One region of the Bacillus sp. NMTD17 genome, then DNA from elsewhere that is predicted to be linked to it. Evidence: a T-box and tRNA genes for the amino acid it is inferred to sense, from the RefSeq annotation. Region 1 holds a T-box; the other holds one or more tRNA genes.
The links. The T-box of region 1 lies ahead of C6347_RS15065 (valine--tRNA ligase). A T-box ahead of a tRNA ligase gene usually reads a tRNA of that ligase, here a tRNA-Val.

Region 1 (15,163 bases):
AGCGGCTCAAAACCTTCAAGGTCAAGGGATTGGTCAAGTAACGGTCATCAATCGAACGTATGAGAAAGCAAAAGAATTGGCGGGTCGTTTTTCAGGAGAGCCTAAAAGCTTAAACCAATTGGAAAAAACATTATCCGAAGCGGACATTTTAATTAGCTCCACTGGTGCGAAACAATTTGTCATTACAAAGGAAATGGTCGAAAGTGCGAATAAAAAGCGGAAGGGCAGACCTCTATTTATGGTGGATATTGCTGTGCCCCGTGATTTAGATCCAGCCATTTCTGAAGTAGAAGGTGCTTTTTTGTATGACATTGATGACCTTGAGGGCATCGTGGCAGCCAACTTAAAAGAGCGCCGTGCGGTGGCTGAGCAGGTTGAGCTCCTCATTGAAGCAGAAATTGTGGAATTTAAGCAATGGCTGAATACGCTTGGTGTGGTTCCTGTCATTTCTGCACTTAGAGAAAAGGCGCTGACGATTCAAGCGGATACGATGCAGAGTATTGAACGAAAGCTTCCGAACCTCACACACCGTGAAATGAAGCTATTAAATAAACATACGAAAAGCATTATTAATCAAATGCTGAAAGATCCTATCTTAAAGGCAAAAGAAATTGCCGCGGAGCCGAATGCAGAGGAAAAACTTTTACTCTTCAAAGAAATCTTTGATTTACAGGTTGAAGATGAAGAGCAAAAGGTGGAGCCTGTACAGGTGGAGCAAGGGTCATTTCAGCTGTTCAAACCAAATATGGCACAAGGCTTTGCTACAGTTGCCAGTGAGTGATTAAGCGATGATGGAATCCATTGTAGCGAGACTAGGCGAAGCGACGACCTTGATCTATGCACTAAGTGTCTTGTTCTATTTCATAGATTTTCTTCAACACAACCGGAAGGCTGGAAAAATGGCTTTCTGGTTGCTTTCTATTGTCTGGCTGCTGCAAACAGTCTACATGTTCTATATTATGATGGAAACAGACCGATTCCCTGTGTTGAATGTAGCAGAGGGTTTATATTTTTATACGTGGGTGCTTGTGACACTTTCACTTGTTCTCACAAAAGTATTGCGTGTTGAATTTATTGTCTTTTTTACAAATGTCATCGGTTTTTCCATGATGGCGATTCACACCTTTACACCATCTGATCTCCACTCAGCAGAACTAACGGGGAAGCTGACGAGTGAACTGCTTGTGATTCATATTACGATGGCGATTTTATCATACGGTGCTTTTTCACTTTCATTTGCTTTCTCCCTTCTCTATCTCTTTCAATATCGTTTGCTGAAAAAGAAAAAATGGGGAAAATGGCTTCTGAGAATTGAAGATTTATCGAAGCTTGATCATATGGCGTACGTATTAAACATTATTGGTGTGCCAATGCTCTTGCTTAGTTTGATTCTTGGCATCATTTGGGCATATATTTCGTATGATACGTTGTACTGGACAGATGCAAAGGTGCTTGGTTCGTTTATTATGCTGTTTTTATACGGCTTTTACTTATATATCAGATTGGTGAGAAATATGCAGGGCAAAATCGTGGCACTGTGGAATGTCGGTTCATTCATTGTGCTGATGATCAATTATTTTCTGCTTGGTAGCTTATCAACCTTTCATTGGTTTCAATAAATAATGATGAGTCTAAAGGGCATTGTCGGGAGGAAGACGTATTGCGTACAATTAAAGTAGGTTCTAGAAGAAGTAAGCTTGCAATTACACAAACAAAATGGGTTATTCAAAAGCTGTCTGAACTAAACCCTTCTTATTCTTTTGAAATAAAAGAGATTGTGACAAAGGGTGATCAAATTTTAGATGTGACCTTATCAAAGGTTGGCGGAAAAGGACTGTTTGTCAAAGAAATTGAACAGGCGATGCTGAATCATGACATCGATATGGCGGTTCACAGTATGAAGGATATGCCGGCTGCTCTTCCTGAAGGTTTAGTCATCGGCTGTATTCCTGAGCGTGAAGATGTAAGGGACGCTCTTATTTCGAAGGATCATCTGCGTCTTCATGAGCTGCCGAAGGGTGCTATTGTGGGAACAAGCAGCTTACGGCGCAGTGCCCAGCTTCTTCAGGAAAGACCAGATCTTGAAATTAAATGGATTCGAGGAAACATTGATACAAGATTGGAAAAGCTGAAAAATGAAGAATATGATGCCATTATTCTAGCGGCTGCTGGGCTGTCCAGAATGGGATGGAGCAAAGAGGTTGTGTCGGAATTTTTATCTCCTGAGACTTGCCTGCCCGCCGTTGGCCAAGGCGCTTTGTCGATTGAGTGCCGCGGGGATGATGAAGAGCTATTGCAGCTCCTCGCTCAATTTACGAATGAATATACGAAGAAAACGGTTCTCACTGAAAGAGCCTTCCTCAAACAAATGGATGGCAGCTGTCAGGTGCCGATCGCTGGCTATGCAACGATGAATGAGCGTGATGAAATTGAACTGACGGGTCTTGTGGCATCTGCTGACGGACACACGATTATTCGAGAAACTGTATCAGGCACTGACCCTGAGGCAATTGGGACAGCATGTGCGAAGCAGATGGCTGATAAGGGAGCAAAGGATTTAATCGACAAGGTGAAAAAGGATCTGTCCTCCCAATGACCATAGGCAAATCGCTTCACGGACAGACGGTGCTTGTCACTCGAAATGAACGTCAAGCGGGTGTGTTTCAGCAAAAGATTGAAGAGCTGAACGGCCATGCTGTTTTAACCTCTCTTATTCGGTTTGAGCCTACGCTCACAAAAGAAAAAGCGCAGGCCTTTTTAAAGGACTTAGAAAATAGCCAATGGCTTGTTTTCACGAGTGTGAATGGTGCGTCTTTTTTTCTGAGCTACATAAAGGACCATCATTTACATAAGAGTTTATCGCATTTGAAAGTGGCTGCTGTAGGTGAGAAAACCTCTGCCTATCTTGAGCAGCACGGCTTGAAGGTGGATGTGGTACCAGAACGATTCATAGCGGAAGAGCTCGCAGATGCGTTACTTGACCATGTGCGTCGGGGAGAGCGTGTGTTTGTAGCAAAAGGACACCTGTCTCGAGATGTCGTGAAGAAAACCCTCATTCCGCTTGGCATAGAAGTAAAGGAATGGATTTTATATGAAACCGTCAAGGATGAGGAAGGTATTGCCGCTCTCAAAACGGCGATGACGAAGCAATCATTTGATTTTATTACATTTACGAGCTCATCCACTGTCCATTCATTTATGCATGCCATGGAGGCAGATGCAGCGAAGCTGGCTGCTTCTGGCACCTGTTTTGTGACGATCGGTCCTCTGACAAAAGAGGCACTGCTTCAATACGGGATTTCTTCTGAAACCCCAGATACTTATACGGTAGACGGAATGCTTGAATTGATGTGCCGTTTATCTGAAAGGAAGTTGAACCAATGATGAAATTTAACAGACACCGCAGACTGCGGACAAGCGCAGGAATGAGAGAATTAGTCAGAGAAACCTTTTTAAGACCATCTGATTTCATTTATCCGATCTTTTTTGTAGAGGGAGAAAATGTCCGAAAAGAAGTCCCTTCAATGCCGGGTGTTTATCACATTTCAGTGGACCTTGTAAAAGAAGAAGTCCAAGAACTTGTCGACCTAGGCATCAAATCAATTATTGTATTTGGTGTTCCAGATCATAAAGACCATGTGGGCAGTGAGGCGTATCACGACCATGGCATTGTTCAAAGAGCGACGCTTGAGATCAAAAAGCATTTCCCAGAACTTGTGGTCATTGCAGACACTTGCTTATGCCAATATACAGATCATGGACATTGCGGCATCGTTGAAGATGGTGAAATTTTAAATGATGAATCTCTTCAGCTTTTAGCGAAAACAGCTGTTAGCCAAGCGCGCGCAGGTGCAGATATCATTGCTCCTTCCAATATGATGGATGGATTTGTTGTGGCCATTCGTGAGGCACTTGATGAAGCTGGCTTTATTCATGTACCTGTCATGTCATATGCTGTGAAATATGCAAGTGCTTTTTACGGCCCGTTTCGTGACGCGGCGCATAGCACACCGCAGTTTGGAGATCGTAAAACATACCAAATGGACCCTGCAAACCGTTTAGAGGCACTCAGAGAAGCGCAGTCTGATGTAGAAGAGGGGGCTGATTTCCTCATTGTCAAACCATCCCTTTCTTATTTAGATATTATGCGTGATGTCAAAAATGAATTTACACTCCCTGTTGTTGCTTACAATGTGAGCGGAGAATATGCAATGGTCAAAGCCGCTGCTCAAAATGGCTGGATTTCTGAAAAAGAGCTTGTTCTTGAAATGCTGACAAGCATGAAACGTGCAGGAGCAGAGCTCATCATTACGTATCATGCAAAAGATGCAGCCAAATGGCTCTCAGAATAAAGAACGGATAGACAGGAGGACGTTGAAATGGGACGTAGCTATGAAAAATCAAAGCAAGCATTTGAAGAAGCGCAGCATTTAATGCCTGGTGGTGTCAACAGCCCTGTGCGTGCATTTAAATCAGTTAACACAGACCCGATTTTTATGGAACGAGGCAAAGGCGCCAAGATATATGATATTGATGGAAATGAATACATCGATTATGTCTTATCATGGGGACCGCTAATTTTAGGGCATACGAATGACCGTGTGGTTGAAAGTATTCAACGAGTTGCGGAACAGGGGACAAGCTTTGGTGCTTCCACGTTAGTTGAAAATGAATTAGCTAAGCTTGTATCAGAGCGAGTTCCTTCCATTGAAGTCATTCGTATGGTCAGCTCTGGTACAGAGGCGACCATGAGTGCACTTCGTCTAGCTCGCGGCTTTACAGGCAGAAATAAAATTGTGAAATTTGAAGGCTGCTATCATGGCCACGGCGATTCTTTGCTCATTAAAGCGGGTTCAGGTGTCGCAACGCTAGGGCTTCCAGATAGCCCAGGTGTACCTGAAGGGACTGCAAGCAACACGATCACAGTGCCGTACAATGATTTAGAGAGCATTCAAGTTGCTTTTCAGGAGTTTGGAGACGATATTGCAGGTGTCATTGTCGAGCCGGTTGCAGGAAATATGGGGGTTGTTCCTCCGCAAGAAGGTTTCTTACAAGGGCTGAGAGACATCACGGAGCAATACGGAGCTTTACTCATTTTTGATGAGGTCATGACTGGCTTCCGTGTGGATTATCACTGCGCGCAAGGCTATTTTGGCATCACACCTGATCTGACGTGCCTTGGTAAAGTGATCGGAGGCGGTCTCCCGGTCGGTGCTTATGGCGGAAGAGCGGATATCATGAGACAAATTGCACCAAGCGGTCCAATTTATCAAGCAGGAACGTTATCTGGTAACCCTCTTGCGATGACAGCAGGCTTAGAAACCTTAAAACAGCTGACACCTGAGTCTTATGAAGAGTTTAGACGAAAAGGAGACCGGCTGGAAGAAGGCATTTCAAAAGCGGCGAAAGTACACGGAATTCCATTAACGTTTAACCGTGCGGGTTCGATGATTGGATTCTTCTTTACAAATGAAGAAGTGGTCAATTATGACAAAGCAAAAACCGCTGATCTCGCTTTATTCGCTGAATTTTACAAGGAAATGGCGGATCGCGGCATCTTCCTTCCTCCTTCTCAATTCGAAGGACTGTTCCTGTCAACAGCTCATACAGATGAAGACATCGAATATACGATTGAGACAGTGGAAAAGGTATTTCAAAAACTGCGTCGATAAACGAAAGCCGGTATGGGGACATATCGGCTTTTTTGTGTTGCTGAAAACCAATCATATTTTCACTGCCTCTCACATACATCTGTATTGACATCTAATTTTATTTTGAAGGATTAGATGAAAGGAGGACACCGACTTGTCTCAAAACAATCGATTACAGTTTTCGGTAGAAGAATCCATTTATTTCAAAAGCGGACAGGAAGTCAGTGAGCTGCTGTCAATTTCTCTCGATCCTGACATTCTCGTTCAAGAAGTGAATGATTATGTTTCGATTAGAGGTTCACTCGAGCTAACAGGAGAATACAACATAAATCAAGAGGAGCTATTGGGTGAATTGAGTTCCTATGCATCATACAGGGAAGCTGATGAGGTGAAGGTAAGAGAAGACGGAACGGCGGAGCTTCTGCATCAATTCCCGGTTGATATCACCATCCCTAAGAATAAAATCAGTCATTTAAATGATGTGTTTGTGTTTATTGATGCGTTTGATTACCAGCTGACAGAAAATCGTTTGCTCACCATTCAAGCTGATCTGGCGATTGAGGGTCTATTAGACGAGAAAATGCCTCAAGCGCCTGTAGAGGTAGAGGAGCCGTATGAATTTGTCCATCGTCCTGAAGAAGAATATGGCGATGTGACCTACAATTATCAGCTGCAGCCAGAGCATGAGGAACAAGAAGAGCTGCAAGGCAATGAACGTGAGGTCTATGAGGAACAGGCTGTATTACAGCATGATACACGCGCCGAGCAAGAAGAACAGGAAGAAGAACGGGAAGAAGAAATTGAGATAGAGCTGGTGAGTAGGGAAGAAGAGGGAGAAACCGAAGAACTGGAAGAATCGGAAGAACTGGAGGAAACGGAGAGCCAAGAATATGAGGAACAGGCTGTATTACAGCATGACACACGCGCCGAGCAAGAAGAACAGCAAGAAGAACAGGAAGAAGAAATTGAGATAGAGCTGGTGAGTAGGGAAGAAGAGGGAGAAACCGAAGAACCGGAAGAATCGGAAGAACTGGAGGAAACGGAGAGCCAAGAAGAAGTGGCGCTTGGTTATCGCTCCTTACCTGAAGCTCAGGTGCAAGAACCACCATTTTTTGAACCGCCTAAGCTCTTAGAAGAAGAGAAGCGGGAAGATACGTTCTTTGAGGTGGAAGTGAGAAAAGATCCGGAAGCAGCCGAAGAGCTGGAAGAAACGGTTCAGCCGTATCCAATATTTGAATCACCCACTTACCACGTAGAAGAGGAGCAAGAGGAACAGGAACAGGATGATACGAACCAGCTCGGACGGTTATATGAACGAGAAGCACCAAAAGTATATGAGTCAGCTCAAGAAGAAGAGGAGCCTGAATATGACGAGAGAGAAACGTCTGGCAGTGAGAACTCTCTTTATTTAACAAAGCTATTTGCTAAGCAGGAGGAGGAAGATTTTTCTCGCATGAAAATATGTATAGTTCAGCAAGAAGATACGGTCGATCTTATTTGTGAGCGATATCAGTTGAATGTGCAGCAGCTCCTTCGCACAAACTCATTATCGGTTGATGCGGAGCTTGAAGAAGGGCAGATTCTTTATATTCCTGAATATCAAAAAAGCAATGCATAACAAGCGATGACCGACCGAGAAAATGTGGTGAGTGAACGTGGATGAAATCCAATCTATCCTATACGAATACGGGCTTGAGGCGGAATACATTGAACCTGTCAGTCCTGCTGTTGTCAAAGTATATACAAAGCAGGGCATATTTGCCCTAAAGCGAGTAAAAGCCAGTCGACATATGCAGTTTACAGAGCAAATGCTTGAACTAGAATCAAAGGGCTATCGCTCTTTTGTGCCGATTTATCGGACGAAGAGCGGTTCTTTTTTCTCAAGTCATCGAGAAAGCCAGTACGCATACTATCTCATGCCGTGGCTGACGAATGAAAAGAGAGAAGAGCAGGACGATAAACATGAATATTTATTTCAAGAGATTGCAAGACTTCATAAGCGGACTGAAGTGATGATGGATATCACAGAGCAAGAGATAGAAGCGCACTACACACAAATCAAGACCAAATGGGAAACAGAGAAAGACATGTATGAACGATTCATAGAGCGGGCAGAGCAGACTTGGTATATGTCACCATTTGAGCTGGCTGCTGCGATGTATTTTTCAGAGGCGATGTCTGCCAGCGAATTTGCGCTTGAACGATTAGAAGATTGGCATGAAGAAATGAAAGATCAAGAGACAACACGTGTTGTGTTAAATCATGGGCAGCTGTCGATTCATCACTTTTTGTATAATGATGTGGGCACAGGACATTTCACCAATTTTGAGCGGTCTAAAAAAGCCGCCCCCATTTATGACCTTCTAACCTTTTACTTTCGGACATTCAAAACCTATCCTACGTCTTGTCCTGAATGCACTTCCTTGTTTTATACGTACCAAAAAGGAAATCCTCTTCGGGAGGAAGAGCTGCATTTGTTTCTTAGTTACCTTGCTTATCCGCAAGGTCTGTTTGATACAGTAAAAGCCTATGAAGCAGGCGGGCAGGATGAAATGGAGAGCTGTCAGCGGCTGTTAAGAGCGTATTGGCAGATGAAAAATTCAGAGCCGATCGTCATGAAGATTCATGAGATTGAGCAGGCTAGACGGCTTGAAGAAGAACAAAGTGCCTCGTCATCAGCGGAATGACGAGGTTGTTTTGTGTTCATATTGGCCGGTACATAAGCGCGAGAGTTTAAAACCAATCAAGGTGAAAGGCGCAGGCGAGAAAAATCAAAATACCTAGGATGAGGACGTCAAATGTCGTGGGGAAAATGATCGTACGAAACCCTTGAAATATCGCAATCGGGAGAACGACTTGGGAGGCCACTGCCCGAATTTGTCTCAGCCAGGGGGGAAGTGTGTAAGGATTGATCTTCTTCAAAGCAAACGCCCTCCTTCTTCATTTTGTTATTATCATATGGGTAATAGGGCAAAGGGTGCCTGCCCAATTTGTATAAAGAAGAAGAAAAGCGGAAAAGATGATTGACGAAAACAAAAGGCATTTAGTAATATAAATAAAAGATGAGTATGTGCTGATGAACGTGATATATCGTAAGCGTGGATCAGGAAGAGTACGAGCAAGACCCTAAAGAGAGGGAGACCATGAGCTGAAAGGTTTCCTAGGATGTACTTGTTTGGAAGGTCGCCTGTGAGCTTAATTTCTTGAATGAACAAGTAGAGAAATTCGGGAGAACCCCGTTATCCTTTAGAGTGTATGGGACACGTCTATGTGTTCCATGAAAAAAGGTGGTACCGCGAAAAAGCTTTTTCGTCCTTTTATAAGGATGGAAAGGCTTTTTTTATGTTTCATCAGCCGAAAAAATGTGGAGGTTACACAAATGGGAACAAATAATCAAGAAATGCCAACAAAGTACGATCCAAATGCGATTGAAAAAGACCGCTATACGTACTGGCTTGAAGGGAAATTCTTCGAAGCACAAAATGACAAAACGAAAGATCCATATACAGTCGTCATTCCTCCACCAAACGTGACGGGAAAACTGCACCTTGGGCATGCATGGGATTCTACACTTCAAGATATTGTGACGCGTATGAAACGGATGCAGGGCTATGATGTTCTATGGCTTCCAGGAATGGACCATGCCGGTATTGCGACCCAAGCAAAGGTAGAGGCAAAGCTTCGCGAAGAAGGCGTGAGCCGTTATGACCTTGGCCGGGAGAAATTTGTGGAAGAAACGTGGAAATGGAAAGAAGAATATGCGGACTTTATTCGCAGCCAGTGGGCGAAAATGGGACTTGGTCTTGATTATTCACGTGAACGTTTTACATTAGATGAAGGTCTGAATAAAGCGGTACGCCAAGTGTTTGTCCAATTGTATGAAAAAGGACTTATCTATCGCGGAGAGTACATCATTAACTGGGATCCAGCGACGAAAACGGCACTTTCTGATATTGAAGTCATTTATAAAGATGTTCAAGGTGCGTTTTATCACTTGAGATACCCGCTTTCAGATGGCACGGGTTCAATTGAAATTGCGACGACAAGACCTGAAACCATGCTTGGGGATACAGCCGTTGCCGTGCACCCTGATGACGAACGCTATCAGCATTTGATTGGAAAAACAGTGGTCTTACCAATTACAGGCCGAGAGATTCCAATCGTTGGTGATGACTATGTCGATATGGAGTTTGGTTCAGGAGCTGTGAAAATTACACCTGCCCATGACCCGAATGACTTTGAGCTTGGAAACCGCCATGAGCTAGAGCGTATTCTTGTCATGAATGAAGATGGCACAATGAATGCAAATGCACTGCAATACAAAGGAATGGACCGCTTCGAATGCCGTAAACAGCTTGTGAAAGATTTACAAGAAGAGGGTATTTTGTTCAAAATTGAGGACCACATGCATTCAGTTGGTCATAGTGAGCGAAGCGGAGCTGTCGTTGAGCCTTATTTATCTACTCAATGGTTTGTAAAAATGCAGCCGCTGGCAGACGAAGCCATCAACCTTCAAAATGGGGACGACCAAGTTCAATTTGTTCCAGACCGCTTTGAAAAGACGTATTTACACTGGATGGAAAATATCCGTGACTGGTGTATTTCTCGTCAGCTATGGTGGGGACACCGCATTCCGGCTTGGTATCATAAAGAAACGAAAGAAGTATATGTTGGACTGGAAGCGCCAGAAGATCTGGAGAACTGGGAACAGGATAACGATGTGCTTGATACATGGTTTAGTTCAGCGCTTTGGCCTTTCTCTACAATGGGCTGGCCAGATGCAGACAGTGAAGACTTCAAGCGCTACTATCCAACAAACCTGCTTGTTACAGGCTATGACATCATTTTCTTCTGGGTCTCTCGCATGATCTTCCAGGGTCTTGAATTCACAGGAGAAAAACCGTTCAAAGACGTTCTGATTCATGGACTGATCCGCGACGAACAAGGACGTAAAATGAGTAAGTCGCTCGGCAACGGAATTGATCCAATGGAGGTCATTGATCAATACGGTGCAGATTCATTAAGATATTTCTTAGCGACTGGAAGCTCACCAGGTCAGGATCTTCGCTTTAGCTTTGAAAAGGTTGAATCCACTTGGAACTTTGCGAACAAAATTTGGAACGCATCGCGTTTTGCTTTAATGAACATGGATGGCTTAACGTATGATGAACTTGATTTGACTGGAGAAAAATCAGTCGCTGACCAATGGATTTTAACCCGCTTAAATGAAACGATTGAAAGTGTCACACAGCTAGCTGACAAGTATGAATTCGGTGAAGTGGGCAGACATTTATACAACTTCATTTGGGATGATTTCTGTGATTGGTACATTGAGATGGCGAAGCTTCCACTTTATGGTGAAGATGAAGCAGCGAAAAAAACGACTCGTTCGATCCTTGCGTACGTATTAGATCAAACGATGAGACTTCTTCATCCGTTTATGCCGTTCTTAACAGAAGAAATCTGGCAGCATCTTCCGCATGAAGGTGAGTCCATTACTGTAGCAGCTTGGCCTGAGGTGAAGCCGGAGCTTTCAAATGATCAAGCTTCTGCTGACATGAAACTGCTTGTTGAACTCATTCGCTCTGTTCGTAACATTCGCAGTGAAGTAAACACACCAATGAGCAAACAAGTCGAACTTTACATCAAAGCATCCACATCTGATGTACAAGAACGTTTAGAGAAGAATCGTTCATATATTGAGCGCTTCACGAACCCAAGTGTTCTTGAAATTGGCACAGATGTCCCAGCTAGTGATAAAGCGATGACGGCTGTTATTTCTGGAGCAGAGCTCATTCTGCCGCTTGAAGGCTTAATTAACTTAGATGAGGAAATTGCTCGTCTGCAAAAAGAGTTTGATAAGCTGACAAAAGAAGTAGAACGCGTCCAGAAAAAGCTTGGCAACGAAGGCTTTATGAAAAAAGCGCCTGAAAGTGTCGTAGAAGAAGAGCGTGCGAAAGAACGTGATTATGTCGCAAAACGCGAAGCTGTTCAAAAGCGGATTGAAGAGCTGAAAGCATAAAGTTGAAAAGACGGCTCCTAACAAAATGGAGTCGTCTTTTTTGAAAATTTCGTATGAAATGAGAGATGACATTGTTTACAACCTATCATGAAGCCATTGAGTGGATTCACAGTAGACTGGCCTTTGGTGTAAAACCGGGTCTTGAAAGAATGAAGTGGCTGATGAACAGACTAGGCCATCCGGAACAACGCATAAAAGCGGTGCATGTTGCAGGGACAAATGGAAAAGGTTCAACCATTGCGTTTACTCGTTCCGTTTTACAGGCTGCAGGCTATTCGGTCGGAACCTTCACCTCCCCGTTTATTTTAACGTTCAATGAACGAATCAGCGTGAACGGAGCGCCTATACAGGATGAAGAATGGCTGAGTTTGGTGAATAAGATCAAGCCTTTTGTTGATGAATTAGATCAAACCGAGCTTGGCGCAGCAACAGAATTTGAAATCATTACCGCATGTGCATTTGCTTATTTTGCCGATGTGCACCAAGTAGACTTTGTCCTATTAGAGACAGGGCTTGGCGGAAGACTTGATTCAACAAATGTTGCCGTACCTATTTTAACAGCGATTACGTCAATTGGTCATGATCATATGGCAATTTTAGGTGACAAACTTGAACAGATTGTATCTGAAAAAGCGGGCATTATCAAAGAGAATATTCCGATGATCACTGCTGTTCATCAACCGGAAGCACTTGGGGTCATTCAAAACATCGCAAAAGAAAAGAATGCGGAATGCATCTCATTACAGCATACTTGTACCTTCGGTGAGCAGCAGCCAACAGAAACAGGCGAACGGTTTACGTTACACACATCAAAAAGGCAGTATCCGCAGCTTGAAACAGGATTAATTGGAACGCATCAACGGCAAAATGCTTCTCTTGCCGTTCTACTCATTGAATGGCTGGAGCAAGAAGGCTATATTAGTGTGACAGAAGAACAGGTATATGAAGGTATTCGGAATGCAGTTTGGGCTGGAAGATTTGAAAAAGTCAAAGACCATCCAGCAGTTTATTTAGACGGCGCTCATAATGAAGAGGGAATCGACCGTTTAATTGAAACGGTACAAGCTCATTTTTCTGGTAAACAAGTGCATGTTTGTTTTAGTGCTTTAAAGGATAAGCCGTACAAGCAAATGATTCAAAAGCTTGAAGCTGTTAGTTCATCTATTCATTTTGTTTCGTTTGACTTTCCAAGAGCGGAATCAGCTGAAAAACTTTATGCGTGCAGTCAGTTAGAGGCAAAATCATATGGTGATGACCCTCGTGCAGTGCTTGAATGGATTCAGAAAAAGAGTGATGATCCTTTAGCGGTGCTCCTTGTGACAGGTTCTCTTTATTTTATTTCAGATATACGAAATCGTATGATCGGGTAACGAAAAGACGCAAATGGCTTTGATGCCTCCTGCGTCTTTTTCTTTTTATATGTAGAAAAGGGGGAAAATCATATTTTCACTAGATGCTTTAGTGGATAGGGTCATGGTAAAATCCGGTCTATCTTATTCCCGGAAGGAGCACCATGTATGATTGAGATTTTTCTGTTTCTTGCAGGCATCACGATGGGGTCGTTCTTTCATCTCGTTGGCGAAAGGCTGCCAGTGAAGCGGTCTATTCTCTTCCCTCGCTCTCACTGCACAGTCTGTAAACAGCCGCTTTCCCTGCATGAGATGATCCCGCTCGTTTCTTATGTTGTATGGAGGGGGTCTTGTAAACATTGCGGCACTCGGTTGTCTTGGCTATATCCAACGGTTGAGCTGCTGACAGGCGGTCTTTTTTTGTTCGTTTATAGGATCGCTGGTTTTTCGTTTGAAGGTCTTTTCCTTGTGATTCTTTGTAGTTTATTCGTGATTGCTGTCGTGAGTGATCTTCTCTATATGAGGGTGCCGAACGAGCTGTTTCTCTTCTTTTTCCCTCTTTTCGTCATATACCGCACGCTGGAACCGCTCCTTATTTGGTGGGAAGGAGCGGCTTCTCTGATTTTTTGCATTCTTTTGTTTTCTAGTCTAGATTATTTTAAGCCAAATAGCATGGGCGGAGCTGATATGAAGCTGTTCAGTTTGCTTGCGTTTTGCTTTGGATTCAAGCCGTTCCTTCTCATGCTTTTTCTCTCATGTATCGCTGGAATGGTCTATGCGAAGGTCTTTTCCTTTCAATTAGACGAGCCATTCCCCTTTGTTCCTGCGATCGCTTTTTCTTTTTGGCTGTATCTCTTTGGTGCTCCTGTCTTGTTTCTATTTGGCTAGTCGAAGGGGTGAAAAAATTGGCGAACACTTTTTTGCCCTGCCGACAAAAGTCTTGTTCTTTTTTTTTACTGCTATGTTAAAGTGTGAAACAGAAAGAAGGACGGGTTAAATTCGCGCTGATTCATTGGACAGAAAGGTCTTTCTTACAAACATGTCAGAAAGCGGGGAATGACAGTGAAAAAGAGGCAGGCAAAAAAACAAGGGCTCAAGGTCAATATTAATGGCAAGGAAGAAATGCTGCATGAAGATGATCATCAGCCGCCAAAAAAGCAGGAAGATCAAGTGACGTTTTCGAATTGGGAGGAAAAGAGGCAGTCGGAACAGGAGACAGCGGCTTCTCAGGAAGATTCGTCTAAACCGAAAGAAGAAGATTTCCAGTGGGATGATGCAGCTGATCATATTTATCATTCTGATCCAAAGGTCGTCACGCCTTATCAAAAGAAAAAAGGCTCCTTTGATCAGAAGTTTGGTAAAAACCGCGGCCCCTTCAAGAGAGTGATGACAACGATTGTGTTTGCGGTGGTTCTTGGGACAGGCCTTGGGGTGTTTGCGCTTAGTTTAAGTCAAGATGGTACACCAAGTCCATCAGGAGGAGATATCAGTGTCTCGGCATCTGGATCTGGAAATCAATCATCGATGAAAGCCGGCGGGGATGCGCCGAAAGCAGGTACTACGGATGACTCAAAAGAGAACAACGATGAAAAAAGTGCCTCTGGCAGTTTATCAACCTTTGTTGTACAGGCTGGGAAATTTTCTTCTGAAAAAGGAGCAGATGACTTAGTTGGCAGTTTAAAAGATGCAGGGTATGCAGGGAAAAAGGTCTCAATGGATGATGGATATTATGTCATTGCTGGGCTTGCGACAGAGCAGGGAATGACAAGCGCTGTAGGGAAGAAGCTGATCGATCAGCACTTTGAGGCGTGGGGAGGAAAGGAGCTCTCATTTCAAGTACCGGATGAGCTGACTAGTTTAATAGAAAAGGCATCTGTATTATCCTCTAAAGTGATTGCCGGCGATGAAGTGGATCAAAAGGAAGTCACGCAGCTGGTTTCTGAGCTTGAAAGTGCCAAAACAGCGGACGCATCGGCTAAAAGCAGTTTGCTAAAAGCTGTGCAGCTATTAAATGACCCAACTGCTGAAAACGGCTGGAAATCTCAGCAGGCACTGCTTGATCAATTAAATACGTAAAATCATTTTTTTAGAAACGAAACTAGTCAAAAAATGACTAGTTTTTTTCTTTTACATCCAACATA
Region 2 (15,163 bases), on a different contig from region 1:
ACTTTTTTAATCGCTTCGCTTAACTCCATTTAGAATCACCTCATAATTGTACAAATAACCACGATATATTATATCATAAGCTATAGCATCTTAGTGTACAAAGTTATTGTAAATATTCACTATAAGGAAAAGAAAACCTTAAAAACATGTCTATTTTTAAGTTTTCTTACATGATGCCACAGTTTGTTTCTTCCTCATTCAAAATATAATACTTCAAGTTTTATAATTGTTACTCTAACCTAGTAAATTTATTTGTTGATTCCACGCCTAGCCCCTTTTATAATCATACCAACTGAGCCTAGCTTCGAAGAGCATAACATGATTAACTCTTTATTCATTATAATCCACACCTAAAATACCCTTTTGATGGTTTCAAGAAGACATACAGCATTTTTGTTTTGCTTTTCATTTCCTTTATTTTTTAAAATCCCTATATTTAAGAGATTGGACGATCCACAATACAAGAAATACACCAATAGCCCCTCCTCTTGACGTAGGAACAACAATCAAGAAATAAGCAACTTCCTATTTTTCTAAACATTCACTTATAATTATTTTCTTCCCTTTAAATTAAAAATGAATGTACGATTTATTGATTCTACCTTTAATTTTAATTAGCTCTTTAGACACAAAGACACTCCTTTAGATATTATCTAAAGGAGTGTCAAAAATCCGATTTAATTAAACCTACTCCACCGTCACACTCTTCGCAAGGTTACGTGGTTTATCCACATCACACCCGCGGTGAAGGGCTGCGTAGTAAGCGATTAGCTGTAATGGAACAACAGATGCAAGTGGTGCAAGTGCTGGGTGTACAGCTGGAAGGACGAAACGGTCGCCTTCGTCTTCTAGGCCTTTTAGTGAGATGACACATGGGTTTGCACCACGTGCAACGACTTCTTTGACGTTACCGCGAATGCTGAGGTTCACGTGCTCTTGCGTTGCAAGGGCAATGACCGGTGTGCCTTCTTCAATTAAAGCAATCGTGCCGTGTTTGAGTTCTCCGCCAGCAAATCCTTCTGCTTGGATGTAAGAGATCTCCTTTAGTTTTAGTGAACCTTCAAGGCACACATAGTAGTCAAGTCCTCTTCCGATAAAGAATGCGTTACGTGTCACTGTGAAGAAGTCACGAGCGATTTGTTCCATTTCATCCTTTTGATCGACAAGGGCTTCCATTGCGTTTGCTACAATCCCAAGCTCTTTCACAAGATCAAAGTCAAGAGATTGACCATTTAATTCGGCTGCAACTGATGCAAGGATCGCAAGAACAGCGATTTGTGCTGTGTAAGCTTTTGTTGAAGCCACTGCAATTTCTGGTCCTGCATGAAGAAGCAATGTGAAGTCCGCTTCACGAGAAAGCGTTGAACCTGGTACGTTTGTGATCGTTAATGCTTTATGACCAAGCTCTTTGACTTGAACAAGTACAGCACGGCTGTCCGCTGTCTCCCCAGATTGAGAAAGGAAGATGAACAACGGCTTTTTCGATAGAAGCGGCATGTTGTAAGAGAATTCACTTGCTACATGGACTTCTACAGGTACTTTCGCCCAGTCTTCAATATATTGTTTACCGACAAGTCCTGCATGGTAGCTTGTTCCGCAAGCCACAATGTAAATGCGGTCTGCTTCTGCTACTGCGCTTGCGATATCGCCAGCGACTGACAGCTTGCCGTTTTCGTCTTGATATTCTTGGATGATTTTGCGCATGACAAGCGGCTGCTCATCCGTTTCTTTTAACATGTAGTGAGGATATGTGCCTTTCTCGATGTCGCTTGCATCTAGCTCAGCGATATAAGAAGGACGTGTCATGATATCACCGTCAAGGTTTTTGATGATCACCTCGTCTTTTGTGACAATGACCATTTCTTTATCCATTAATTCCGCATATTCGTTTGTTACTTGAAGCATCGCCATTGCGTCAGAAGCTACAACGTTGAAATCTTCTCCGAAACCAACCAATAATGGGCTTTTGTTTTTCGCCACATAGATTGTTTCTTTGTTTTCGTTATCGAAAAGGGCAATTGCGTAAGAGCCTTTTAGTTGAAGAAGCGTTTGACGGAAAGCTTCCTCTGTATCAAGACCTCTGTCCACAAATTGTTCGATGACTTGAACAACAACCTCTGTATCTGTGTCGCTTTTTAGTGTGACGTCTTGTAAATATTCGCGTGTCAATTGTACATAGTTCTCGATGACACCGTTATGAACAAGCGTAAAACGGCCAGAAGCACTTTGATGCGGATGCGCATTTAGATGGCTTGGTACACCGTGTGTTGCCCAGCGTGTATGTCCGATTCCAGCTGAAGATGCTACATTTGCATCAACAACTTCACGAAGCTCAGCGATACGTCCTTTTTCTTTGAACACATGCACGCCTTCTTCGTTTGCCACAGCGATACCTGCTGAGTCATACCCGCGGTACTCTAGCTTCTCTAAACCCTTTAATAAGATTTCCTTCGCATCATTCTGACCAATATAACCTACGATTCCACACATAAATATTCTTCCTCCCGATCATGTGAAAGGGACAAAGAAAGCCTACTAAAATAGAAGGGACATTTCTTCGTCCCTCTCTACATGTTTAATTTGGGAGATCATGTGTATTCCCTTTGTACAAAGAGTCACCTCTTTGCTTTAAAGAAACACTTACGGCTGTGATCTCTTTTTTGATCAGCCGGGAGGCATCCGCCGAAAATTCGATAACCTCCATCCTCGTCAACTAAGCATCTTTCGTCCGATCGCTTAGTTCGGGCGCTATAATTATAAGAGAGTTGCTGAACATCTACCCTGCCTTTCCTGATAGAATAAAAATCCAGTAACACAAGGATGATTGTACTATAAGGTCTGACCTCCGTCAATCACAATTTAGCGGGTGATCCCGCTCAAGAAAGTGAGACCTCCATACACTATATGCGATGAGGCTTGTCATGTTCTACCTTTGATGTGCTCTCCTATGTATGAAGGCAGCAAATTGCCCTCGCTTATAAGATTCGTACAAATCCATCCATTTATGACGTTTATTCGAAAAAAAAGCAAACCGCCGCTGGCGATTTGCTTTCATCTATTACTCGATACCCATTTCCTCTTTCACAACAGCGGTAATTCGAGTCACATATTCATCACACAGCTCTTTTGTTTTCGCCTCTGCCATCACGCGTACAAGCGGCTCTGTTCCAGATGGACGAACAAGAATACGGCCATCACCGTTCATCTCTTTTTCGACCTCTTGAATCACTGCTTTTACTTTTTCATTTTCTTCCACTTTATATTTATCAGACACTTTCACATTCACTAGAAGCTGCGGGAATTTTTCCATTTCAGCTGCAAGCTCTGACAATGTTTTTCCTGTTGCTTTGAGTGTATTGACAAGCATGATCGCAGAAAGCATGCCATCACCTGTCGTATTGTAATCAAGGAAAATCAAATGGCCTGATTGCTCACCGCCGACATTATAGCCATCCTTTTTCATCGCTTCGACCACATAGCGGTCACCAACAGCGGTTTGGATGCTCTTAATGCCTTGTTTCTCCAGCGCTTTATAGAAGCCTAGGTTACTCATGACCGTGGATACGACAGTGTCATCCTTTAATCGGCCTTCGCCCTTCAAATAACGTGCACATATGTACATAATTTGATCGCCGTCTACAATATCACCTTTTTCATCGACAGCAATTAAACGGTCTCCGTCACCATCAAACGCAAGACCAATATCTGCACCCTTCTCCTTCACAAAAGCAGAAAGTGCCTCTGGATGAGTTGAGCCGACACCATCATTGATATTCAATCCGTTTGGTGATGTTCCCATTGTGGACACATCAGCATCTAAATCCGCAAATAAATGTGTCGCTAGAGAAGAGGTTGCACCGTGAGCACAGTCAAGCGCCACGTGAATACCTGTGAAATCCTCGTCCGCTGTCTGCTTCAAGAATTGCAAGTATTTCTGACCACCTTCAAAGTAGTCATTCATCGTTCCAAGATCCGCTCCAACTGGGCGTGGCAATTGATCGACCGGCTGATCCATCAGCTGCTCAATTTCATTCTCCTGTTCATCAGACAGCTTAAAGCCGTCACCGCCGAAGAATTTAATTCCGTTGTCTTGAACTGGGTTGTGAGAAGCAGAAATCATGACACCCGCTTCTGCGTCCATTGCCTTCGTTAAATAAGACACACCAGGTGTTGAGATCACACCTAGACGCATCACTTCAGCGCCAATTGAAAGTAAGCCTGCAACGAGCGCTCCTTCTAGCATATGACCGGATACACGTGTGTCTCGTCCAACGAGTACCTTTGGACGTTCTTTATCCTTCGTGAGCACATAGCCGCCAAATCTCCCAATTTTAAATGCGAGCTCTGGCGTTAATTCGCTATTCGCCACACCCCTTACACCATCAGTTCCAAAGTACTTGCCCATGTTTCAATCGCTCCTTTTTTACCATTCAAGAGGACGCTTCGTCCTCTTTTTTATCTTCTTTGATCTGCTGTCTTTGACTTGATTCTTTCTTTGCTTTATCTTGCGTGGATTCTTCTTTACTCTTCTCATCCTGATCATCGTCATCAGAAGATGGATCCTTGCGATCATTCGTAGACGCTGGCTGATCTTCTGTCTCAGTAGAAGTCAGTTTCACTTTGACCTTTGATCTCGATAATGTCCACGTCACATTTTGAGGACCGTTCACTTGAATTGTGACCTCATGTGTTCCTTCGTTCAAGTCCCCAACATTGATATAGGCTTCAACGTCTGAAGCCTTTAGTTTATCAATCGCACTCTTTGATCCCTTTGCTGTTAACGTGAGTCGTCCAGAAGATGGGCTCACAAAATCAGAGGTGAGATCCTTGCTCAGACCTACGACAGAAATTGGTACATTATCGATCTTTTTTTCTTGCGCTGTTGCAACCTTCACTTTGATCTTGACGGTTTCGGGCGATACCTTTTTCACACCATCTGGCAGGGGAATGTCGGCATCAATCTCCGTATCATCTTTGATCTTGCTTAGGTCCAGCTTGACGCCATCAATAAAATCAAGCGAATCCAGCACTTTTTGAGAGCCGTACACTGTGACCTCACTCGGGCTTGTCTCAATACTTGAGATACTGATCCCATCCGGCAAACTGCCAGTCCGCTCTATTTTAAACGGAACCTTTTTGCTTGGACTTGAGATGGGAACTGTAATATTCACCACAGACGGACTCAATTCGACTGGCAGCTCATTCCCGCTGCTATCATACACAGTGAGCTTCGCTTCCTTTTCAATTTGCTGATCGACATCCTCTAGGTTCACAAATGCTTTAATGACAGAAATTTTGTCGATTACGTCCTTTGAACCAGTGACTGTGACTTTTTTCGGATTCACAATAGGCTGTTCAGGTGAATAGCCATCTTTGATTTTATTTTGATTATAAAATTCAGTTTCAACAGGAAATTCTGCTGTTGTTTTTTCTTGTATCGTCACCGTCGTCACAGATGGGTTGATCGATAGTGTGAGCCCTTTTGATACATCTCTTGCCTTCAGCTCCACTTTATGGGTACCTGTGGATAAATTCTGCATATCTGCATATATTTCGAAGTTCTTTGTTTGTCTTGCTGTTTTCACAGCACTCGTTGACCCTTTAATCGTCACATTGACTGTTTGCGGCACACCAGTAACGACGTACTTCTCGTCATCATAATACGCTTTAACAGGAATGTCGGTTAAGGTTGCTTCATCTGTCGTCGATGTTGGGAAAAAGGATTCACCGATTTTTTTCGGCGTGGGCGCTTGCGCTGAATTGACTGCACCATACAGCAATAAAGCGAAGACCAATGCAAGAAGCTTTACGGCCCAGCGATTATTCAAAATCTTATCCATTTTTCTTGCCCCTCCAATACCATTTGGTCGAGGAAGCATCTTTGCTGTTCTTACTAAATTCAGCAATCAGCATTTCTTCAAGCGCTTCTTCTGTCAATTCTCGGTGGAGATCACCATTTCTTGCGACAGAAATGCCGCCTGTCTCTTCAGAAACGATGACGGTTAAGCTGTCTGTCACTTCACTAATTCCGACTGCCGCCCGGTGACGCGTCCCCAGTTCCTTAGAGATAAAAGGACTTTCTGACAGCGGTAAATAACAAGCCGCAGCTGCAATCTCATCACGCTTCATAATGACAGCACCGTCATGAAGCGGTGTATTTGGAATGAAAATATTAATGAGCAGCTCTGAACTCACCTTTGCATTCAAAGGAATTCCAGTCTCTATGTAATCATTCATCCCAGTATCACGCTCAATTGTCAGCAGCGCGCCGATTCTGCGTTTTGCCATATATTTAATTGCTTTTGTAATTGCCTCGATCGTTTTCTGCTGCTGTTCCTCTATAGGTGTCCCGCTTCTTGAGAAGAAACGGCCGCGCCCAAGCTGCTCAAGCGCTCTCCTTAGCTCTGGCTGAAAAATAATAATGATCGCAAGGAATCCCCACGTAATCGCTTGATCCATCAGCCATTGAAGTGTGTTAAGACCGAGATACGCACTTCCCATCCTGACAAGAACAATGACCACAATTCCCTTTAAAAGCTGAACCGCTTTTGTTCCGCGGATGACCATCATTAATTTATATATCACATACCAAACAACGAGAACATCAACAGCATTACCGAGGTACTGCAAAAAAGGAATATCCCCTAAAGCCATTTCCTCGTCCTCCAGAATTTTCAGTTATTCTTCGTTTGATGCATTTTTAATAAAAAAAGAGACTATGTGTAAATACATAGCGTGGCTATTATACCACATTTTGTTTCAGCAAGGAAAACAGTTGCCATATATGTCTGGCGTGCTAGTTCGCATACATTCTGACCTATAATATAGAAAAAGAGCAGCCCCATAAAGAGACTGCTCTCGACCCGTATGATTACTTTTGCTCCTCTGGTCCAATGACCCGCATCACATTTTGTGCTGTGGATTTCATTTTGTACCAAATCCAATCAAACACTTCATTAATTTCATTAATTTGACCAGTGACTTGTCCGGCAGAAGCAGTCAGCTGTTCCCCATTGACGACGGTGACATTTCCATCAACCTTGCCTTCTACAATCAGCTTGCCATTTTTGACAGTGACATCACCTTTTACGGTTTCCCCTTTAGGTACGGTCACTGTATCATTTACAACGACGAGATTCGACTGTTTTGACACACTGAAATTATGATCGGTATTCCAGCTTGTAAACAGACTGCCTCCCATCAAAATGAGAAAGAGGGCAGCGGCCACCATCAGCGGATGAGCTTTGATCCATCTTTGAACCGACACACGCTTTTTTTCCTTTGGAAGACCTGCCATCACCTTTGCAGTGAAATCAGATGGTGCTTCTATATGAGATGTACTCTGCACAAGCGCGATGGATTTCTCAATTTGTTGAAAATGAGTACGGCACTCCTCACACGATTGCAGATGGCTTTTTAATTCTTTTTCGTCTTGGGGCTCAATGTCCCCGTCTAAATACTGATGCATAAGCAGGACGATTTTTTCCTGACAGCTCATCAAAATCACCTCACTCAAAGGTCTCTCAACTGTTTCCGGAGAGCCTCTCTACCCCTGTGTATTCTCGTTTTCACCGTACCAACGGGTATATTCAGAATCTCGCTAATTTCTTTTAACGAGAGTTCATCAATATACTTTAAAACGATGACCGAACGATATTTATCGGGTAATCTTAGAATTTTTTGCTGAATGGTACTCGATAATTCAAGAGACACCACCTCTTCCTCTGGCAAAATGCCATCAGCAGCAATTTGAGAATACATATTCAATCCTTCTGTTCCTGCCACCTCTGCATCTAAATAATAATCCGGCTTTTTTTTGCGAATACGATCGATGGTCAGGTTGGTTGCAATGCGGTACAGCCACGTAGAAAACTTACGATTCACATCAAAGCTTTCAATATTCACATAGGCACGAATAAACGCCTCCTGTGCAATATCCTCTGCTTCGTGTGCATTCCCAAGCATACGATAGCACAGCTGATAAATTTTGTCTTTATACAGGTCTACGATGTCTGCAAATGCGTTCTGGTCGCCTTTTTTCAATTGCTTAATTCTCTTTTTAATCATTGTGTCCATAGTATATTCAACCTCTGCCTTCACCGGTCTTTATGTATACGAATCTCTTTCCAAAAGGTTTCATTCTCCTCTAAAAAATAGTGTAACAAATTTTTGACAGCGTGTTACGCATATCCACCGGTAAAAACCTTAATATATCCTTAAATTTCTCCAAAACAAAAAAGAACGGGAACAAGTCCCGCTCTACAATAGCTTTTCGCCCATTAACGAACCAATCAACGCAACAGCTGCCTCGGCTGTTTTATTTTTTTCATCTAATACCGGATTCACCTCAACAAATTCAGCTGAAGTCAAAATACCCGCTTCCTCTAAAAGCTCCATGGCAAGATGACTCTCCCGGTAACTAATGCCACCCGCCACAGGAGTTCCTACACCAGGGCACTCCGCTGGATCTAGTCCGTCTAAATCAAGCGACAGGTGGACACCATCTGTTCTTTCCTTTAAATATGAAATGGCTTCCTCCATCACCCTTGTCATCCCTAAACGATCTATTTCATGCATCGTATACACTTTAATGCCTTTCTCTCTAATCAATGCCCGCTCTCCCTCATCTAAGGATCGAGCACCAATTATAACAACATTCTCAGGCTTCAATTTAGGGGAATAACCACCAATGTTCGTTAAATCAGCATGCCCAAGGCCGAGACTGACTGCAAGCGGCATACCATGTATATTTCCAGAAGGAGAGGTTTCCTCTGTATTTAAATCACCGTGTGCATCATACCAAATGGCACCTAAGTTTTCATAATGCTTGGCTACCCCCGCAAGTGTTCCTATCGCAATGCTGTGATCACCGCCTAAAATGAGCGGGAATGAGCCTGATTGCACAATACTGTCAACCTTCTCAGCTAGCAGCTGATTCGCACTAGCATTCTCCGTTAAATTTTTTAGCTTTTCACTTGTATATAAACCTTTCTCATCATCTCTTTGTTCAACCAAAATATCGCCGAGATCCTCCACATCAAATGAAAGCGATTCCAATTTTTCTTTTACGCCTGCACACCGAATCGCACTCGGTCCCATATCGACGCCCCTTCTCATTTGACCCAAATCCATCGGAACTCCGACAATCGTGACCTTCTTTTGATCTCCCATATGTACATCCCCTTTCCGTTCATGCTTATATTTTACTTTCTCGATGCCTTCTGACTCAACTCAACAATATTTTGAATAGTTATACATTCCGTCTGCCAACATAAAAAAAGACACCTTTTTGAAAAAGGTGTCTTAACTGGGCTAGCTGGATTCGAACCAACGCATGACGGAGTCAAAGTCCGTTGCCTTACCGCTTGGCTATAGCCCAAAAATGGTGGAGGGGGGCGGATTCGAACCGCCGAACCCGGAGGGAGCGGATTTACAGTCCGCCGCGTTTAGCCACTTCGCTACCCCTCCACATATGGAATTGATAAAGAAAAAACAGTGCCGGCAAGAGGACTTGAACCCCCAACCTACTGATTACAAGTCAGTTGCTCTACCAGTTGAGCTACACCGGCATATGGTGGAGGATGACGGGCTCGAACCGCCGACCCTCTGCTTGTAAGGCAGATGCTCTCCCAGCTGAGCTAATCCTCCACATCATGGTGACCCGTACGGGATTCGAACCCGTGTTACCGCCGTGAAAGGGCGGTGTCTTAACCGCTTGACCAACGGGCCAGTTTGTCAAGTTTGCTGTTTCCGTGAAGCTGACAAAAGTTATTATATACAGGTTGTCCCCCTTTTGTAAAGGGGATTTTTATTTTTTTTATTTTCTAATTATTTACCTCCAGTTAGCACAACGTTTCGAGTGAAATATAATTTCAATATTTAAATATAATGTTGAAATTTCATATCACACTGAATATACTGAAAATGAAGAAATAAGGAGGAATGTCGCATGCAGCCATCTCAATTGCGTTCTTTGACAACAGAATCAAGAAACCCTAACACAATGGGAATATCACAAGCAGATCCGCTCGAAATACTCCAGCTGATCAATGAAGAAGATATGAAGGTCGCTCAAGCAGTGAACCGTGTCCTACCACATGTCAAAACAGCAAGTGACTTCGCCTATGAATCCATTTCAAATGGGGGTAGACTCGTTTATTTAGGAGCCGGGACAAGCGGCAGACTTGGCGTGATGGATGCTGTTGAATGTCCCCCTACCTATAGCGTCTCACCTGATGTGATTGTCGGTATCATGGCAGGCGGCGACTCTGCTTTTTCACATGCTGCCGAAGATGTGGAAGACAGTGAAGAAGCCGGCAAACAGGATTTAGTACACATTCACCTGACATCAAAAGATACGGTCGTCGGTATCGCCGCCAGCGGCAGGACACCCTACATCATCGGCGCTTTAAACTACGCTAAATCCATCGGCGCAAAAACAGTAGCCCTCAGCTGCAATGAACAAGCAGAAATTAGCGAGCTGGCAGACTGCGCCATTGAAGTCATTGTAGGACCAGAAGCCATCACTGGGTCAACACGAATGAAAGCCGCATCCGCTCATAAAATGATTTTAAATATGCTTTCCACCTCTGTCATGATCAGACAAGGTAAAGTATATGAAAACCTGATGGTTGATGTAAAAGTCAGCAATCATAAATTAAAAGAACGCGCCATCACCATCATTCAACATGTGACAAACGCTTCCTATGAACAAGCCGTGAAGACTCTTGAAGCAGCAGACTTAGAAGTCAAAACCGCCATCGTCATGCTCCAAACAAACACAGACAAAAAAACAGCCAAGGATTTACTCAACAAAGCGAATGGCCATATCGACAAAGCCATCTCTCATCATCAATCCTAAAGGAGGCAGAGCTCATGTCAGCAGGTGGACTCACCCTACTACACACAATGAAAGCAAAGCTCCCCCAATCTGAAAAAATCATTGCAGACTATATCCTTGCCCATCCTGACAAAGTCATTAAAAGCACAGTACACGAGATCAGTCAGGCAGCCGGAGCAAGCAGCTCTGCTGTCATCCGCCTTTGTAAATCTCTCGGGCTAGATGGCTATCACGATTTAAAAATGCGAATCGCTGGAGACTTGATGCACGACGATAAACAAGGCTATCGTGATATCGAACAAGATGAACCGCTTCAATCCATTATTCAAAAAACAGCAGGAAACTCGATTCAATCGATTAAGGACACCGCTTCTATTTTAAATGCAGAAGCATTAGAAAAAGCTGTTCAATTACTGCTGCATGCAAACCAAATCCATTTTATCGGCGTCGGTGCATCTGGCATCGTCGCAGCGGATGCCCAGCAGAAATTTCTCAGAATCAATTATGCAGCGACTGCCTTCACTGACATGCACATCGCATCAACGGTCATCGCAAATGCAGGAAAGAATGACATCGTGTTCGGTATATCCTTTTCAGGAGAAACGTTAGACATCATTCAAGCCCTTCAGCTCGCAAAAGACAATCAAGTGAAAATCATTGCCTTAACGCATCCTGGTCAAACAAGCGTTTCTGCCTTAAGTGATGTTCACCTATCGACGTCCGGTTCCAATGAAGCACCTTTTCGCAGTGCAGCCACTTCCTCTAGAATGGCACAGCTCTACTTAATTGATGTCTTGTTCCTCAGCTTAGCTTCCCGTCAATATGAAGAGACAGCGCAATATATTGACAAGACAAGACATGCCATCCGCTCCATGAAACGAAAATCAAAGGGGGATTCAACATGAGTCATCAAAAGAAATATCAGCAGTTGGCGAAAGACATTCTTTCTCTCTGTGGTGGTTCTGAAAACATCTCTTCCCATACACATTGTATGACGCGTCTCCGAATTACACCGATTGACAATGAACAAGTTCACATCACAGCAATTAAAGAACTCGATGGCGTCATTGGTGTCGTTGAGGCAGAAACGCTTCAAATCATTTTAGGTACAGGTGTTGTCAACCAAGTATCAAGTGCGTTTGAACAGCTGCTAAATGCCTCTGGCTCTTATGATTTAAACAATGAAGCACAAAAAAACAAGCAAGCCATTTCACAAAAGAACCGCACACCGTTCAAGCTGTTCTTACGACGGATTGCCAGCATCTTTATTCCTATCATTCCGGCACTCGTTGCATCAGGTCTTATTACAGGGATTACGAAAGCAATCGTGCAAGCAGGCTGGCTCGATGAAAAGTCTCAAGCAGCGATCATTTTAACCGTTATTGGTTCAGGCTTGTTCGCATATCTCGGTATTTTAGTCGGATCAAATGCCGCAAAGGAGTTTGGAGGCTCTCCTGCATTAGGCGCATTAGCTGGTATCCTCATTATTAACCCAGCCTCCGCAGACATTATGTTATTTGGCACAAATATTCTACCAGGCAGAGGCGGGCTCATCGGTGTTCTTCTAGCCGCCATCTTTATGGCACTTGTGGAAACCCGAATTAGACGCTTCGTCCCGCAATCACTTGATATCATCGTCACACCAACCATCACACTACTCATTACAGGCATTTTTACGTACGTTGTCTTCATGCCAGTCGGCGGATTTATATCGGATGCCATCACCTCAGGATTAACTTATCTATTAAATATGGGCGGAATCTTCGCTGGATTTGTTCTTGGTGCGACCTTCCTTCCACTTGTTGTGACAGGACTTCACCAAGGACTGACACCAATTCATATGGAACTCATTAATTCCATTGGAGATGACCCGCTTTTGCCAATTCTCGCTATGGGCGGTGCAGGACAGGTAGGTGCGGCATTCGCCATTTATATGAAAACAAAAAAGAAAAAACTCAAAAGAGCCATCGCAGGTGGACTTCCTTCAGGGATGCTCGGCATTGGTGAACCACTCATTTTCGGTGTTACACTCCCGCTGGGACGACCATTTCTCACTGCTTGTCTTGGCGCTGGAATCGGCGGCGCATTTCAAGCCTACTTCCAAATTGCAACGAAGGCGATTGGTGTATCAGGTCTCCCATTAACCTTTATTGTTCACACACATCAAATGCTTCTTTACTTAATCGGACTCTTTATTGCATATGTCGCTGGATTTATTTTCACATACTTATTTGGTTTTCATGATGATATGGCTGTTGAATTTGAGGAAAAATAAGCAATAGGAGGTCTAACTCTTGAAGAAATACTTTCTCTTAATAACAAGTCTGCTCATGCTCCTTGGATTACCCGTACAAACATTTGCAACTAGCTCCCATCCTGTATCGTCTTTGTCTAAAACAGCACCTGAAGAATATCCCGTCTTAAAAAAGGCAAAACGACCGGAACAAGCAGGTTTTTCTTCCAGGCAGCTTAGGAAGGTTGATCACATGATTCAAAACGACATCAAAGCAGGATTTCCAGGAGGCGCACTCATCATTATCAAAGACGGAAAAATCGTCCATCAAAAAGCCTATGGCTACAGGCAAAAATACGAAGGCACAACTGAACTCAAATCATATAAGAAAATGAAAAAGAATACACTGTTCGACTTAGCATCCAACACCAAAATGTATGCGACGAACTATGCCCTGCAAAAGCTCGTCTACGAGAAAAAACTGGATGTGAACGAAAAAATACAAGCCATCCTGCCAGATTTTAAAGATGAACCAGATGCAAAGGTAACCGGCAAAGATCAGCTCCGTGTAAAAGATCTTCTGACCCATTCTGCCGGGCTCCCTTCCAGTGTCTTATTTTATAGCAAAGAAGCCGCCGGCTCTTTTTTCTCTCAAGATAGAAAGACAACGATGAAATGGCTGCCGAAGGTGCCGCTGCAATACAAACCAGGCACCCAGCACATTTATAGTGACATTGATTACATGCTGTTAGGCATGATCATTGAGAAAAAAACAGGTATGCCTCTTGATCAATATGTAGAGTCGACGATCTATCGGCCGCTAGGTCTCAAACATACAATGTTCAATCCACTGCAAAAAGGATTTAAACCGAAGCATTTTGCAGCAACCGAACGTTTAGGTAATTCGCGAGATGGTGTCATTGATTTTGAAAACATTCGCAGGTACACCCTGCTAGGCGAAGTCCACGATGAGAAAGCATATTACTCAATGGCAGGTATCTCTGGTCATGCCGGACTTTTCTCTAACATGTCAGATATGGGCGTGCTGCTCCAGCTCATGCTGAACAAAGGAGGCTATGGAAAAAAAACCATCTTTGATCAAGCTTCTATCGATCTCTTTACAGCCTCTTCTGATACAAACCCAACTTACGGGCTAGGCTGGCGTAAAAACGGTCATACTGACATGGAATGGATGTTTGGAAAATATGCAAGTAACGAAGCCTATGGACATACTGGCTGGACCGGAACCATGACATTGATTGATCCAAAACATAATCTAGGTATCGTCTTGCTGACAAATAAGAAACATTCGCCTGTCGTTTCACCTGAAACCAACCCAAATCAATTTGAAGGTGACCTTTTCCCAACTGGTACTTATGGAAGCATCATGACCGCAATCTACGAATCTTTTAAGTAAAAGGAGGAATTCGATGTTAAAAGCTCTTTTCCCCGCTACTCTGGTTTTGGCCCTGCTAACCTCTTCCATTCCAACGGAAAAGGTTAGCTCTGCCCCTCTTCCAACCGCAAAACAAATGGTGCAAGACATGTCCCTGGATGAAAAGATAGGTCAAATGCTCATGCCAGACTTTCGCAATTGGCAAACAAAAGATGAATCTGCACCTACAGGCTTAACAAAGATGAATAAAGAAGTGTCCCATCTTGTTGAAAAATATCATCTAGGCGGTGTCATCTTATTTGCGGAGAATGTCGTTGATACGAAACAAACCGTCAAACTCACCCATGAATTTCAAAAAGCATCACCAAAGATTCCATTACTCATTTCAATTGATCAAGAAGGTGGAATCGTCACAAGATTACAAAAGGGAACACATTTCCCAGGAAATATGTCGATTGGTGCCTCTAGAAGTAAGAAAAATGCATACGACACAGGAAAAATCATCGGTAAAGAATTAAACGCACTAGGGATCAATACAAACTTCTCTCCTGTGCTTGATGTGAATAATAACCCAAACAACCCCGTCATTGGTGTCCGTTCCTTTAGCTCTGATCCTGCTCTTGTCACTAGGCTTGGCCTTCAAACCATGAAAGGACTTCAAAAGGAAAAAACTATTTCGACACTCAAGCATTTC

Region 2: it encodes a tRNA-Val, which carries the amino acid that the T-box ahead of C6347_RS15065 (valine--tRNA ligase) is inferred to sense. The anticodon was not compared.

The regions. Positions count from the first base shown of each region.
Region 1 is NZ_PVRH01000005.1:157,376-172,538, forward strand. Features, by position in the region: gene hemA (glutamyl-tRNA reductase) at 1-781, shown strand, start outside; gene C6347_RS15025 (cytochrome c biogenesis protein) at 789-1,619, shown strand; gene hemC (hydroxymethylbilane synthase) at 1,661-2,596, shown strand; gene C6347_RS15035 (uroporphyrinogen-III synthase) at 2,593-3,384, shown strand; gene hemB (porphobilinogen synthase) at 3,381-4,352, shown strand; gene hemL (glutamate-1-semialdehyde 2,1-aminomutase) at 4,380-5,672, shown strand; gene C6347_RS15050 (LysM peptidoglycan-binding domain-containing protein) at 5,806-7,269, shown strand; gene ysxE (spore coat protein YsxE) at 7,307-8,338, shown strand; gene C6347_RS15060 (hypothetical protein) at 8,385-8,573, opposite strand; T-box leader at 8,742-8,971, shown strand; gene C6347_RS15065 (valine--tRNA ligase) at 9,031-11,673, shown strand; gene C6347_RS15070 (bifunctional folylpolyglutamate synthase/dihydrofolate synthase) at 11,745-13,043, shown strand; gene C6347_RS15075 (prepilin peptidase) at 13,191-13,910, shown strand; gene C6347_RS15080 (SPOR domain-containing protein) at 14,079-15,098, shown strand.
Region 2 is NZ_PVRH01000004.1:5,811-20,973, reverse strand. Features, by position in the region: gene C6347_RS12525 (helix-turn-helix domain-containing protein) at 1-29, opposite strand, end outside; gene glmS (glutamine--fructose-6-phosphate transaminase (isomerizing)) at 688-2,490, opposite strand; gene glmM (phosphoglucosamine mutase) at 3,059-4,405, opposite strand; gene C6347_RS12510 (CdaR family protein) at 4,431-5,840, opposite strand; gene cdaA (diadenylate cyclase CdaA) at 5,833-6,654, opposite strand; gene rsiW (anti-sigma-W factor RsiW) at 6,872-7,498, opposite strand; gene sigW (RNA polymerase sigma factor SigW) at 7,513-8,076, opposite strand; gene rocF (arginase) at 8,260-9,171, opposite strand; tRNA gene C6347_RS12485 (tRNA-Gln) at 9,308-9,379, opposite strand; tRNA gene C6347_RS12480 (tRNA-Tyr) at 9,384-9,468, opposite strand; tRNA gene C6347_RS12475 (tRNA-Thr) at 9,497-9,569, opposite strand; tRNA gene C6347_RS12470 (tRNA-Val) at 9,573-9,648, opposite strand; tRNA gene C6347_RS12465 (tRNA-Glu) at 9,655-9,729, opposite strand; gene murQ (N-acetylmuramic acid 6-phosphate etherase) at 9,950-10,861, shown strand; gene C6347_RS12455 (MurR/RpiR family transcriptional regulator) at 10,876-11,745, shown strand; gene C6347_RS12450 (PTS transporter subunit EIIC) at 11,742-13,115, shown strand; gene pbp4b (penicillin binding protein PBP4B) at 13,135-14,490, shown strand; gene C6347_RS12440 (glycoside hydrolase family 3 protein) at 14,504-15,163, shown strand, end outside.